3 regions of the Mesorhizobium sp. WSM4819 genome follow, and region 3 is predicted to be linked to each of the others. Evidence: predicted binding sites of a transcription regulator. Region 3 holds the regulator's gene; each other region holds the start of a gene.

Evidence for each region. Region 3 encodes LexA, which represses DNA repair genes until DNA is damaged. Its sites were predicted from a motif close to TGTTCNNNNTGTGTTCNG; they were not measured.
Region 1: the regulator LexA is predicted to act here: its motif matches at 2,874-2,891, upstream of ruvC (crossover junction endodeoxyribonuclease RuvC).
Region 2: the regulator LexA is predicted to act here: its motif matches at 3,281-3,298, upstream of parE (DNA topoisomerase IV subunit B).

Annotation. Positions count from the first base shown of each region.
Region 1 is NZ_JBVVQO010000009.1:121,180-126,083, forward strand. Features, by position in the region: partial or broken gene AC0L18_RS11120 (cyclophilin-like fold protein) at 1-276, opposite strand, end outside; gene AC0L18_RS11125 (alpha/beta hydrolase) at 351-1,457, opposite strand; gene AC0L18_RS11130 (LysR family transcriptional regulator) at 1,859-2,752, shown strand; gene ruvC (crossover junction endodeoxyribonuclease RuvC) at 2,933-3,442, shown strand; gene ruvA (Holliday junction branch migration protein RuvA) at 3,453-4,073, shown strand; gene AC0L18_RS11145 (AbrB/MazE/SpoVT family DNA-binding domain-containing protein) at 4,115-4,390, shown strand; gene ruvB (Holliday junction branch migration DNA helicase RuvB) at 4,390-4,904, shown strand, end outside.
Region 2 is NZ_JBVVQO010000001.1:306,788-311,691, forward strand. Features, by position in the region: gene gcvP (aminomethyl-transferring glycine dehydrogenase) at 1-1,860, shown strand, start outside; gene AC0L18_RS01405 (GGDEF domain-containing protein) at 1,932-3,101, opposite strand; gene parE (DNA topoisomerase IV subunit B) at 3,369-4,904, shown strand, end outside.
Region 3 is NZ_JBVVQO010000001.1:99,810-104,713, forward strand. Features, by position in the region: gene trpD (anthranilate phosphoribosyltransferase) at 1-164, shown strand, start outside; gene trpC (indole-3-glycerol phosphate synthase TrpC) at 169-1,020, shown strand; gene moaC (cyclic pyranopterin monophosphate synthase MoaC) at 1,087-1,584, shown strand; gene AC0L18_RS00460 (molybdopterin molybdotransferase MoeA) at 1,584-2,789, shown strand; gene lexA (transcriptional repressor LexA) at 2,894-3,631, shown strand; gene AC0L18_RS00470 (ComEC/Rec2 family competence protein) at 3,625-4,904, opposite strand, start outside.

The DNA of each region.
Region 1 (4,904 bases), on a different contig from region 3:
CTTCCTCGGTGAGCTTGCGCGGCAGATAGGCGATCTTCTCGTTGGATGAATAGTCGTCGATCGTCAGGTCCAGCGGCAGCATCGAGACCAGATCGCGCGCGGAAGGGTTGTCGTCCAGCGTCACCGTGAAGTCCTGATCTGTAAAAACAAATCTCAGGCGCATTGGTGCTCCTTTCTTGCCCGGGGTTGTGAAGCGCGCACCAAAGAGGGAAACGCGAAGCTGGCAGCACCTGCCAGCAAGCTGCGGCGCGAAAGCCATGCGGCGTCACGTGTCATTTCAGGGCTCCCGATTGGCGCAGCCATGCCCATGGTTTCTGGCCCACGGCCGCATCCTCGATGATACGGCCCTGCTAAGCGGCCAGATGCTGACCGAAGAAGCGCGTCAGCTTTTCGAAGGGGATGAGGTCGACACGGTCATAAAGGTCGACGTGACCGGCGCCCTGAACCCAGACCAGTTCCTTCGGCTCGGCTGCCAGTCTGTAAGCCTCCTCGCTGAACTCTTTCGAATGCGCCTGATCGCCGCTGATGAACAGCATTGGGCGCGGCGAGATCGTCTCGATGTCGTTGAACGGGTAGAAGTTCATGAATTTGACGTTGCTGGTCAGCGTCGGCTTGGTCGTTATCTGGTCGGAGACACCCGTCGGGGTAAACTCGCCGCGAGGTGTCCGATAAAAATCGTAGAACTCACGCTGGATGGGATGCGTCGACGCGGTCAGTTCGAGATCAGTTCCGCCCGTATACTGGATCTGGCCGCCTTCGAATTCGGAGTAGCGCTGCTCGGCGGCCGCCGCGATGATCTGCTTTCGTTGCTCGACGCTTAGCGAGTGATTGAGTGCGTTCCGGTTCGCCGCGCCCATGTCATACATGCTGACCGTGGCGATGGCGCGCATGCGCGGGTCGATCTTGGCGGCGCTGATGACGAAGCTGCCGCTGCCGCAGACACCGATCGCGCCAATGCGGTTGCGGTCCACGAACTCGCGTGTCCCGAGGAAGTCCACCGCCGCGCCGAACGCCTCGGCATAGACATCCGGCGAAACGATCTGGCGAGCTTCGCCCTCGCTCTCGCCCCAGAAGGGCAGGTCGATCGCCATGGCGACGAAGCCCTGCTCGGCCATCTTCGTGGCGTAGAGGGTCGCGCTCTGTTCCTTCACCGCGCCCATGGGATGGCCGACGACGATAGCCGGATGCCGCACTGCGCGGTCGAGATTCTTGGGAAGGAGCAGATTCCCGGCGACATTTGCCTGATATTGGCTTTTGAAGGCGACCTTTTCGAGAGTCACCTGACCGCTGGTATAGAAATTGTTTGCACCGTTTGACATGTGTTGAGCCTTTGCGAAGGGAAGGTTGAAGAGAGGCGCCGCACCGAAGGTGGCGACGCCGGCACCGGTCAGCTTCAAAAGCTCGCGCCGGTGGATTTCACGCACTGACGTTTTCGTATCAGGGCTATTCGCAGTCACTTCTGATCTCCTGTAAGTTTGGCTTGGAGTTGAGCCACTCGCTGCCTTGGCCAGTCCTCTTCGGGGCTTGAGCAGACGCCGCCCATTTCCGATCAGCATGATTCCGATGCCAGCCAGAATCACGCTGCCGACGAACGTGGCGGAGATCGTCAGCACCCCTCCGACGACCGCGCCCAGAAGGATCGAAGCCTGGATCGCCGCAACCATCAGGCTGCCGGTGGCCTCGGCGCATCGTCCGCATTTTGCGGCATCCATGTCATCCAGATCGCCGACATCGGGGTATTCGTCGCTCCCCAGAGCGCAACCTAATGGCTTTGGAATAAGTCGAGTAGCCGTCGAAATCGGAATGGACTTATCGACCGGGTCGAATAATCTGAGCCCGGGACGGCGGGAGGAGCCTCATGAGCAGGACCGACCTCAACCAACTGACCTGGTTCCAGGCTGTCGCCGAGGAGCGCAGCTTCACCAGGGCTGCGACAAAGCTGGGCGTGGCGCAATCGACGCTCAGCCATACAATCAAGCAGCTCGAAGCGCGCATGGGCATCCGCCTGCTGACCCGCACCACGCGCAACGTCGCAACGACGATCGCGGGCGAACGGCTGCTGCAGACAATTGCGCCGCGCATCGCCGAAATCGACGACGAGATCGCGGCGCTGACGGCGCTCCGCGACAAGCCGTCAGGCTCGATCAGGCTGACCCTGTCCGACCATGCACTCGAAAGCGTGGTCTGGCCCAAGCTCAAGCCGGTGCTTGTCGCCTATCCCGATATCAGCGTCGAACTGATCCTGGACAGCACCTTCCGCAACATCGTTGAGGAAGGCTTCGACGCCGGCGTCCGGATTGGAGAGAGCGTTGAGAAGGATATGATCGCGGTGCGCATCGGTCCCGACTGGCGTCTGGTAGCCATTGCTTCGCCTGCCTATCTCGCCGCGCATGGTGTGCCCGAGCACCCGCAAGAACTGATCCGGCATCTCTGTATCAACATGCGTCATGAAAGCGCTGGCGGCCTTTATGCCTGGGAGTTCGAGAAGGATGGGCAGGCGCTCCGCGTTCGAGTGAACGGTCAACTGACCTTCAATAATACTTATGCCATGATCGATGCGGCGGCCAGTGGATACGGCGTCGCCTACGTCCCGGAGAACATCGTCGAGCAGCACATCGCACGTGGCAAGCTGGTTCAGCTCCTGGACGATTGGTCGCCGTTTTTTGAAGGCTATTTCCTCTACTATCCGAGCCGTCGTCAAAATCTTCCCGCGTTCAAAGTCATCGTCGATGCGCTACGACATCGGAATTGAAGCGAGGGAATCTACGCGCGGCTCACGGACCCAAATGTCCGCTCCGCTTCGGTTCTCGCAAACCACGCCGTCTGTCTCGTCAGAACGAATTCTCAAACAGCCTGTGGGACGCAGCAGAACCTGTTTCTGGTTTGTTCACATTTCGCTGGCATCGCTGTCCGCCACGGGTAGACTTGGCGGATGGGGGAAACGATTCGCATCATCGGCATCGATCCGGGGCTGAGGCGCACCGGCTGGGGCATCGTCGAAAGCCTCGGCAACTCGCTGCGCTTCGTCGCCTCCGGCACCGTGCGTTCAGACGACAAGGCGGCGCTGGCGACACGGCTTTGCCAGTTGCATGACGGGCTTGCCGAGATCCTGCACGCCGCCATGCCGCACGAGGCGGCGGTCGAGCAGACATTCGTCAACAAGGATGCGGCCGCGACCCTGAAGCTCGGCCAGGCGCGCGGCATCGCCATGCTGGTGCCGGCGCTGGCCGGCCTGGTCGTTGCCGAATATGCGCCCAACGCCGTCAAGAAGGCGGTGATCGGCGTCGGCCATGGCGACAAGAAGCAGATCCACATGATGGTCAAGGTGCTGATGCCGAAGGCGACGTTCGACACCGACGATGCCGCCGACGCGCTGGCCATTGCCATCTGCCACGCGCATCACCGGCAGAGCGTTGTCTATAGGTTGGCAGCGCTGGCATGAAGGACCACACATGATCGGCAAGCTAAAAGGCACGCTGGACGAGATCGACGAGGATTTCTGCATCATCGATGTGCACGGCGTCGGCTATATCGCCCACTGCTCGGCGCGCACGCTGGCCGCCTTGCCGGCCCCCGGCGAGGCGGTGGTGCTGTTCATCGAGACCTATGTCCGCGAAGACATGCTGCGACTGTACGGTTTCCAGTCGGTTCTGGAGCGCGAATGGTTCCGGCTGCTGATGAGCAATGTGCAGGGCGTCGGCGCCAAGGTGGCGCTGGCTATTCTCTCAACGCTGGCGCCGGCCGATCTCGCCAATGCCATCGCGCTGCGTGATATTGCCATGGTCAGCCGCGCGCCCGGCGTCGGCAAGAAGGTGGCCGAGCGCATCGTCACCGAACTGAAGAACAAGGCGCCGGCCTTTGCAGGCGCTGCCTCCGGCACCATCGGCCTGAAGCAGGAGCTTGGCGAAGGCGTCGCGCCGGCGCCGATCACCGACGCCGTCTCGGCGCTGGTCAATCTCGGCTATTCGCGCGATACGGCCGCCAATGCGGTAGCGGCGGCGCTGAAAAACGCCGGCGAGGACGCGGATGCGTCGAAGCTGATCCGCTTCGGGCTGAAGGAACTGGCGCGGTGAGACCGTTGCCCGAGAAATAAATTCCGACTAGGAACAAGAGCATGGGCAGATATGCGGGCTTGACCTCCAGGGGGCAGCTTACGATTCCAAAGAAAGTCCGGGACGCGTTGTCGCTCAAGGCGGGCGATACGGTTGCGTGGACGGTCATGGACGGTCTTCTGATAGGAACGCCGCGCAATCTTAGATTTGCCGACCTTGCCGGATTTCTGGGCAATCCGCCCGGCGGGCCTGCCACGCTGGAGGAAATCGACGCCGCGCTAGGGGATGCCGTCGGTCGCCACGCCGCCGGCGATCGCGATGGAAGTGGGCGCGCCTGATGAGCCTTTCGCCACGCCTCATTGCTCCCGACAAGCGCGGCGAGGACGCCGAGCAGACCTTGCGGCCGCAGACGCTCAGTGATTTCGTCGGCCAGGCGGCGGTGCGGGCCAATCTCAAAGTGTTCATCGAGGCAGCCAAGGGCCGCAGCGAGGCGCTCGACCATGTGCTGTTCGTCGGGCCGCCCGGCCTCGGCAAGACGACGCTGGCGCAGATCATGGCACGCGAGCTCGGCGTCAATTTCCGCTCGACCTCCGGCCCGGTCATCGCCAAGGCCGGCGATCTCGCAGCATTGCTCACCAATCTCGAAGACCGCGACGTGCTGTTCATCGACGAGGTCCACCGGCTCAACCCGGCGGTCGAGGAAATCCTCTATCCGGCGATGGAGGATTTCCAGCTCGACCTGATCATCGGCGAAGGGCCGGCGGCGCGCTCGGTCAAGATCGATCTTGCCCGCTTCACCCTGGTCGCCGCCACCACCCGGCTCGGCCTATTGACCAATCCGCTGCGCGACCG
Region 2 (4,904 bases), 210 kb from region 3:
GCGACCTCCAACATCTGCACCGCGCAGGCGCTGCTCGCCAACATGGCGACCGCCTATGCGATCTGGCACGGCCCTGCCGGGCTGCAGGCGATTGCCGGCCGAATCCATGCATTGGCCAACCGGCTGGCTGCCGGTCTCGAGGCAGCAGGAATTTCGGTGCTTGGCGCAGGCCGCTTCGACACCGTGGCGGTGGAAGTGAAAGGCAGAGCCGGGGCGATTGGCGCCGCAGCCGAAAAGACCGGCCGATTGCTGCGCGTCATCGACGCCGACCGCATCGGCATCAGCTTCGACGAAACCTCGACCGAGGCCGATCTGGAGGCGATCGCGGCGCTGTTCGGCGCCAAGCCGGGCGCAGCCGTCGGCAGCACCATGCCCGGAAAACCGCGCGGCAAGGCGTTTCTCACGCAGCCTGTCTTCCGCGAAAACCACTCGGAAACCGACATGATGCGCTTCCTGCGCCGGCTGGCCGACAAGGACCTGGCGCTCGACCGCGCCATGATCCCGCTCGGCTCCTGCACGATGAAACTCAATGCCGCCGCCGAGATGATGCCGGTAAGCTGGCCTGATATCGCCAATTTGCATCCTTTCGCCCCGGCAAGCCATTCGGCCGGCTACCGCGCCATGATCGACGAACTGGAAGCCTGGCTGGCGGAGATCACCGGGTTCGACGCGGTGACCCTGCAGCCCAACGCCGGCAGCCAGGGCGAGTACGCCGGGCTGCTCGCCATTCGCGGCTATCACCGCTCACGCGGCGAAGCTCACCGCACGGTCTGCCTGATCCCGTCATCGGCGCATGGCACCAATCCGGCGAGTGCGGCGATGGCCGGCATGAACGTCGTCGTCGTGCGCTGCACCGAAGACGGCAACATCGACGTCGATGACCTGAAAGCCAAGGCGGACGAGCATGCGCAAGACCTTGCGGCGCTGATGTTCACCTATCCCTCGACGCACGGCGTTTTCGAGGAAGGCGCGCGCGACCTCTGCGCCCTTGTCCATGAGCATGGCGGCCAGGTCTATTTCGACGGCGCCAACCTCAACGCGCTGGTCGGTCTCGCCCGCCCCGGCGACATCGGCGCCGACGTCTGCCACATGAACCTGCACAAGACGTTCTGCATCCCGCATGGCGGCGGCGGTCCCGGCGTCGGCCCGATCGGCGTCAAGGCGCATCTGCAACCCTATCTGCCCGGCCACGTCGTCGAAGGCTCCGGCCATGCCGTGTCGGCTGCACCGTTCGGCAGCGCTTCGATCCTGCCGATCACCTGGATGTATATCCGGATGATGGGCGCTTCGGGCCTGAAGCAGGCGACCGAGACGGCGATCATTTCCGCCAATTATGTGGCGACGCGGCTCGGAGCGCATTTCCCGGTGCTCTACAAGGGCAGGCACGAGCGCGTCGCGCATGAATGCATCCTCGATACCCGCGTGCTCAAGGACAGTGCCGGCATCAGCGTCGACGACGTCGCCAAGCGGCTGATCGACTATGGTTTCCATGCGCCGACCATGTCGTTTCCGGTCGCCGGCACGCTGATGGTCGAGCCGACCGAGTCCGAGCCCAAGCGCGAGCTCGATCGCTTCTGCGAGGCGATGATCGCGATATCAGGCGAGGCAGCCAAGGTGGCGAAAGGCGAATGGCCCCTGGCCGACAATCCGCTGGTTAATGCGCCGCATACCGCCGCCGAGGCGCTGGCCGGCCAGTGGACCCATCCCTATTCGCGCCTGGAGGCGGCCTACCCCGCCGGCGATGCCGACACGTCAGCCAAATACTGGCCGCCGGTGTCGCGCATCGACAATGTCGCCGGCGACCGCAACCTCGTCTGCTCCTGCCCGCCGCTGTCGGAATATCTGGGGGCGGCGGAGTAGACCATGATCCCGAAAAGTGGAATCCGGTTTTCGGACAAGATCATGGTCTAACAAGAAGATAGAAGCCTCAATCAGGCAGAACGCAAGGCCGGCGCGTCGGCCTTGCTCGCCTTGTTCTGGGCGACGACGCGATTTCGCCCGGCGCGCTTTGCCGCATAGAGTGCGGCGTCGGCTTCGGCCAGCACATTGTCGAGACTGGTGCCATCCGTCCCGCCAAAGCCGATGCCGCCACTGACTGTGCTGCGCAACGGACCAAGCTGGGTGGCGACGACTTCCGTGCCGAAGGCGACGCTGATCTTGCTCGCAATGTCGTAAGCCTTCTCTTGATTCATCCGCGACATGACGAGGACGAATTCCTCGCCGCCCAGCCGGAAGGCGTCGACGCCGGTCCTGGAGCATTTTCTGACGACAGCGGCGAAGCGGCGCAGAACCTGATCGCCGACCGGATGACCGAATACATCGTTCGTCTTCTTGAAATGGTCGAGGTCGAACATGGCGACGGACATGAACGGGCCGAAAATCCGCTCGCCGTAGAATGCCGTCAACGCCCGCCGGTTCATCAGCCCGGTCAATGGGTCGGTCATGGTCTCGGCCTTCAGTTCGATCTGCGCCTGCAAATGGTGCAGGGAGAGCGTCAATGCGCCGAGCCCCGTCATGCAGGCGACCGCCACGGCGGAATTCAACCGTTCGGCCCAGTTGTCGGGCGCAACGCCGAGCACCCATTGGCCCTTGACCAGCAGGACCGCGCCGCAAAGTCCGAAGGACAGCGCACAGACGCCGCTCAGGAACGAAACGACCAGCAATATCCGGCGATCATGACCACCTTTGATCCAGAACATCACCCCGATAAGCGAGAGCAGCGCCGTTACCGTCGCGTAGGTGACGATGAAGCCGACGCCGTCAAAGCCCAGCGACGTCGCGCCTGCGCAAACCGCCATCGAAGCCAGGGTCGGCAAGATGGCGCGCCTGTAGTCGTGGACGCCGAGATACTGCATGGCCGACAGGCAGAGGGTCAGAAGGCCCAGGCTGAGAAGCGCAAATACAATCTGGCAAAGCCAGGGGCTGGGATGCTTGGCATAGTGCCAGAACAAGACCACATGTGCGACGAGCACGAGAATGCCGCACGCCACCGTCAGCACAAAGCGTGCCTGTGGCGCGGTGCACCAGATCGCAAACAGGGTGATGCTGAGGCACGTGCCCGACAGCGCTGCCGCAAGCAGGAGCGAACTGTAATCCAACATGCGTAAGCGACAGCCTCTTCTCGGGTTCTGCCGCATTCTAGGTCAGCAGCAATCCGCGAATACCCTTTTTCGGCCAACCTTCCGGCGTAACCTCCGGACAAGGTTTACAAAGCGTCGATGCCCTCGGCCCATTTCCGCCGCTTGGTTGTCCAATGGTTTTGCAGTAAGAGGCTCTATCCTCGAACGTAACGGGAACCTCCGTCGCCTGCCCGCAAAAAGCGTGGCAGTATCGGGTGGTGATTCGCAGCATCGCAATCCAGGACCAGCATGAACGACAGCAACGATCTTTTCGGCAATTTGGACAAGCAGCCGCAACCGGTTCGCGCCACCGCGCGCCCGGCCGACCCGCTGGTGCAGGCGGCGAAGCGCCCGGCATCCCGCGACGGCAGCGAGAGCTACAGTGCCGCCGACATCGAGGTTCTGGAAGGGCTGGAGCCGGTGCGGCGGCGGCCCGGCATGTATATCGGCGGCACCGACGACAAGGCGATGCACCATTTGTTCGCCGAGGTCATCGACAATTCGATGGACGAGGCGGTCGCCGGCCACGCGACTTTCATCGATGTCGAGCTTTCGGCCGACGGATATCTGGCGGTGACCGACAATGGCCGCGGCATTCCGGTCGATCCGCATCCGAAATTCAAGAAGCCTGCGCTCGAAGTCATCATGACGACGCTGCATTCCGGCGGCAAGTTCGACAGCAAGGTCTACGAGACCTCGGGCGGCCTGCACGGCGTCGGCGTCTCCGTCGTCAACGCGCTGTCGGACCATCTCGAGGTCGAGGTCGCGCGCGGCCGCCAGCTCTATCGCCAGCGTTTTTCGCGGGGCGTTCCGGTGACCGGCCTAGAGCAGCTCGGCGAGGTGCATAACCGCCGCGGCACCAGGATACGCTTCCATCCCGACGAGCAGATCTTCGGCAAGGGTGCTGCTTTCGAGCCGGCGCGGCTCTATCGGATGACGCGCTCGAAGGCCTATCTATTCGGCGGCGTCGAGATCCGCTGGACCTGCGACCCCTCGCTGATCAAGGAGAAGGACACGACGCCCGCCAAGGCCGAGTTCCATTTTCCCGGCGGCCTCAAGGACTATCTGAAAGCCTCGCTCGGCGACGAATTCCAGGTCACCCGCGAAATCTTTGCCGGCAAAAGCGACAGGCAAGGCGGCCACGGCTCGCTCGAATGGGCGGTGACCTGGTTCGGCGGCGACGGGTTCCTCAACTCCTACTGCAACACCATCCCGACCGGCGAAGGCGGCACCCATGAGGCTGGCTTCCGCAACGTCTTGACGCGCGGCCTGCGCGCCTATGCCGAGCTGGTCGGCAACAAGCGCGCTTCGATCGTCACCTCGGAAGACGTCATGATCTCGGCGGCGGGCATGCTGTCGGTGTTCATCCGCGAGCCGGAATTCGTCGGCCAGACCAAGGACCGGCTGGCGACGATCGAGGCGATCAGGATCGTCGAGGCCGCGATCCGCGACCCCTTCGACCACTGGCTGGCCGACAACCCGCAGGAAGCTTCGAAGCTGCTCGAATGGGTGATCGCGCGTGCTGACGAGCGGGTGCGCCGCCGCCAGGAAAAGGAAGTCTCGCGCAAGAGCGCGGTGCGCAAGCTGCGCCTGCCCGGCAAGCTCGCCGACTGCACGCAGAATGCCGCGGCCGGCGCCGAGCTCTTCATCGTCGAGGGCGATTCGGCCGGCGGCTCGGCGAAACAGGCGCGCGACCGCGCCAGCCAGGCAGTGCTGCCGCTACGCGGCAAGATTCTCAACGTCGCCAGCGCCGGCAACGACAAGCTGGCTGCCAACCAGCAGATT
Region 3 (4,904 bases):
CCGGTGCCTTTCGCGATACGGTGCTGATGAACGCCGGCGCCGGACTGGTGGTGGCGGGAAAGGCGACGACGCTTGCCGATGGCATGGCGACGGCGGCGCAAGCCATCGACAGCGGCCGCGCGCTGAAGGTGCTTGACCGGCTGGTCGAGATTTCGAACGGATAGCGCCGTGTCTGATATCCTGCGCAAGATCGGAGCCTACAAGCGCGACGAGATCGCGGCGGCGAAGGCGCGGGTGCCGCTTGCCGAAATCAAGGCGCAGGCCAAGGATGCCGACGCACCACGCGGCTTTCTCTCGGCCCTTGAAGCCAAACGCAAATCCGGCAGTTTCGCGCTGATCGCCGAGATCAAGAAGGCGAGCCCGTCCAAGGGCCTGATCCGCGCCGATTTCGATCCGCCGGCGCTGGCCACGGCCTATGCCAAAGGTGGGGCTGCCTGCCTCTCGGTGCTGACCGATGCGCCGTCTTTCCAGGGGGCGCCTGAATTCCTCACCGATGCGCGCAGCGCCGTGACATTGCCGGCTTTGCGCAAGGATTTTCTGTTCGAGCCCTATCAGGTGTTCGAGGCCCGTGCGTGGGGCGCGGACGCCATCCTGATCATCATGGCGAGCGTCGATGACGCCGTGGCCAGGGAACTCGAAACGACGGCGTTCGAGCTCGGCATGGATGCGCTGGTCGAGGTGCATGACGAGGCCGAGACGGAACGCGCGCTGAAACTGTCGTCGCGGCTGATCGGCATCAACAACCGCAATCTGCGGACGTTCGAAACCAGCATCGAGACATCGGAGCGGCTCGCGGCTATGGTGCCGGCCGACCGACTGCTGGTCAGCGAGAGCGGTATTTTCTCGCACCAGGACTGCCGCAGGCTGGAACGGAGCGACATTGGCACTTTCCTCGTCGGCGAGAGCCTGATGCGGCAACAGGACGTGGCCACTGCGACGCACCTGCTTTTGACGGGCAAGGCGCCCGCCAATGCATCTGCCCGAAAATCGGAATCGATGTTCGGAGAGCATGATGCATAGATACAAAGCGTCAGAGTGTACTTTGTGCGTCCAAACGGACGCACGTCGCTCCAGGGTGACCTGACGATGTCGGCCGCCCTCACCCATCTTGGCGCGGAAGGCGAAGCCAATATGGTCGATGTCGGCGACAAGGCGGAGACGACCCGCACGGCAATCGCCGAAGGTCTTGTCTCGATGCGGCCCGAAACGCTGAAAATGATTCTCGACGGCGATGCCAAGAAGGGCGACGTGCTGGGCACGGCGCGCATCGCCGGCATCATGGCGGCCAAGAGGACGCATGAGCTGATCCCGCTCTGCCATCCGCTGCTGTTGACCAAGGTATCGGTAGACATCGAACCTGACGCGACGCTGCCCGGCCTGAAGGTCACGGCGCTGGCCCGCGTCACCGGCAAGACCGGCGTCGAGATGGAAGCGCTGACCGCCGTCTCGGTCGCCTGCCTGACCATCTATGATATGGCCAAGGCGGTCGATCGCGGCATGGCGATCTCCGGCATCAGGCTGGTGGAAAAGACCGGCGGCAAATCCGGCGACTACAAGGCGGATGCCCAGAGGGCAGGCCAATAATGGCGCTGCTTGCGGTCGCCGAGGCGCTCGAGCACCTGCTTGCGGATGCTGCGCCCTTGCAGGCTGAAAGCGTCGCCCTGATGGATGCCGCCGACCGCGTGCTGGCGGAGCCGCTCATGGCGCTCCGCACCCAGCCGCCATTCAACGCGTCGGCCATGGACGGCTATGCCGTGCGGGCCGACGATGTCGCGTCCGTGCCCGCGAGACTTTCGGTGATCGGCATGGCGCCGGCCGGACGAGGCTTTGCCGGAACAGTCGGCCCAGCGCAGGCCGTGCGCATCTTCACCGGCGCGCCGCTTCCCGCAGGCGCCGACACCATCGTCATCCAGGAGAATGTCCGCGACCTCGGTGGCGGCATGGTCGAAGTGACCGCGCCGACGGTTGAAGGCCGCAACATCCGCCGCCTCGGGCTCGATTTCTCGAAGGGCGACGCGCTGCTGGAGAAAGGCCGCCTGCTAGATCCGGCGGCATTGTCGCTGGCGGCGTCGGCCAACCACCAGCAGGTCCGCGTGGTGAAACGGCCGCTGGTCGCCATCATCGCCACCGGCGACGAATTGCTGCCGCCGGGCAGCGACCTTGGCCCCGACCAGATCATCTCCTCCAATGCCTATGGCGTCGCCGCCGCGGCCCGCTCGGTCGGCGCCAGCGCACTCGATCTCGGCATCGCCCCCGACCGCAAGGAGGCGATCGCCGCGCTGGTGACAAAAGCCGTCGACGCAGGCGCGGACGTCATCGTCACGCTGGGCGGCGCCTCGGTCGGCGACCATGACCTCGTCCATGACGTGCTGACCGGCGAAGGCATGGCGCTTGATTTCTGGAAAATCGCCATGCGGCCCGGCAAGCCACTGATGTTCGGGCGGCTGGGCGCCATCCGCTGCATCGGCCTGCCCGGCAATCCGGTGGCCAGCCTGGTCTGCTCGCAGCTCTTTCTGAAGCCGCTGCTGGCGCGGCTCGGCGGCCGCGCCTTCCGCCAGGACATGCGTCAGGCGCGGCTCGGCGCCGCCATGCCGGCCAACGATCTCAGGCAGGACTATGTACGCGCGGAGGTGGAGGAAGAAGCTGGCACGCTTGAGGCAACGCCGTTCAGTATCCAGGATTCCTCGATGCTCAGAATGCTGGCCGACGCCAACGGACTGATCGTGCGCGAGCCATTCGCTCCCGCAGCCGCAGCGGGCGCCGCCTGCAGCGTGCTGATGCTACGCTGAACAAAACGTCAACACATTCATTAAACTTTAAATGGTTGCGGAACACAACTGGAACAGATAGTGTTTGTTCTGGGTTTGTTTTTCTGATTCTGTTGGGGGTCGCGATGCTGACACGCAAACAACATGAACTGCTGATGTTCATTCACGAACGGCTGAAGGAAAGCGGCATTCCGCCCTCGTTCGACGAGATGAAGGAAGCGCTCGACCTCGCCTCCAAATCAGGGATCCACCGGCTGATCACGGCGCTGGAGGAACGCGGTTTCATTCGCCGCCTGCCCAACCGCGCCCGCGCGCTGGAGGTGCTGCGCCTGCCCGATTCGATCGCGCCGGGCCTCAATGCGGCGCGCAAATTCTCGCCGAGCGTCATTCAAGGCTCCCTTGGGCAGGGCGGCCTCGGACGCCAGATCAAGCCGGCGCCGTCGCGCATGCGTGCGGCCGGCAATGACGACGACGTCGTTGCCACCGTCTCCATACCGGTGATGGGCCGCATCGCTGCCGGTGTGCCGATCGACGCCATCCAGCACCAGACGCATTCGATCTCGGTGCCACCGGACATGATCACCGGCGGCACGCACTACGCGCTGGAGGTCAAGGGTGATTCGATGATCGAGGCCGGCATCTTCGACGGCGACACGGTCATCATCCGCAACGCTGACACCGCCCAGCCTGGCGAGATCATTGTCGCTCTGGTCGACGAGGAGGAGGCGACGCTGAAACGATTCCGCCGCAAAGGTGCCTCGATCGCACTGGAAGCCGCCAATCCGGCCTACGAGACGCGCATCTTCGGGCCGGACCGGGTCAAGGTGCAGGGCAAGCTCGTCGGACTGATCCGGCGTTACTGAAGAGCAGGCTTCTTGGGTTTCTCGGCCCTGCGGTATGGCGGCAGGCCCCTCGCCTCGCGCGAAAATCGCCGCTGCTCATGCCAGGGCCTGTATGGCTGTCTGACGGCAAAACGGATTTCTGCGCGCGTCGTCGCCGATAGCGGATCGAAGAAGACGGCGGCACTGCCCATGCGAGCGAGCTGCCGTTTGGTGACGACGAGAACCAGCGGGTTGCGGCAGGGTTTGTAATAGGCTGTGGCGTCGTCGATGATGATCAAATCCGCAAAGGCACAGGCCGGCCGCGCGGTTTTCCGGTCGTCGGCGAGCGCAATGAGCGCGCCGGACGGATGCCGGGCCAGGCACAGGCCGGCAGTGCAGGTGAAAGGCGTTCCCGGCGGCAGGTCGGCCGGGTCGGCGATGTCGAACTGCACATCTCCTTTTTCGAATGTCTCCGGCTCGACGATCGTTGTTGAAACCAGCGCATGTTTCCAGTTGTCGGTGGTGAATTCGTTCGAACGCATCCGGTTGACGGCAAGTTCGCCGCCGCCGATCGGCAGCGCCACCAGATGGGCATCCTCCGAAATCAGCACGTCGGGGGTGCGCGTCTCGGAAATCGTCAGCAGGCCGGCGAGCGCAAAGGGAAGTGCGGCAAGCCGCAGCCATGTCGTCGCCATCGTGGCGATGACCAGGGCGACCGTCACCAGCAGGACCGATTGCAACGAAATCAGGCCGACTGCATCGACCGGCGAACGCTCCGATATCCATCCCGAAATTGCGATCATCGCCGTCAGGCCCTTGCCCATCATATAGAGGAAAGGGCCGTCGAGGCCGAAAGGCATTGCCAAGGCGCTGAGGACGGCCAGGAACATGACGATCGTGACGATCGGCATGACGGCCAGATTGGCGAACAGGCTGAGCGGCGAGACGCGCTGGAAGTGCCAGATGGCGAACAGCGCGGTGGCGCTGCCGGCAATGATGGAGGTCATTGCGATGGTGCCTGCCCCAGCGACGAGCTTGCGCGTGACGAAAGCGACCGGTGACCGTCGCCGTTGCGGCGCCGTGGCCTTGTCGGCACGATAGTCGGACCAACCGGCATAGGCGCCCACGAGAGCCGCAGTCGCGGCGAAGGACATCTGGAAGCTTGCGCCGACCACCTCATGCGGCGACACGACGATGACGACGATGGCCGAAATCGCCAGGTTGCGCATGGTGAGTGCCGCCCGGTCGAACAGCATGGCGACAAGCATTACCGCCAGCATGATGAAGCTGCGTTCAGCCGCGACCACGATACCGG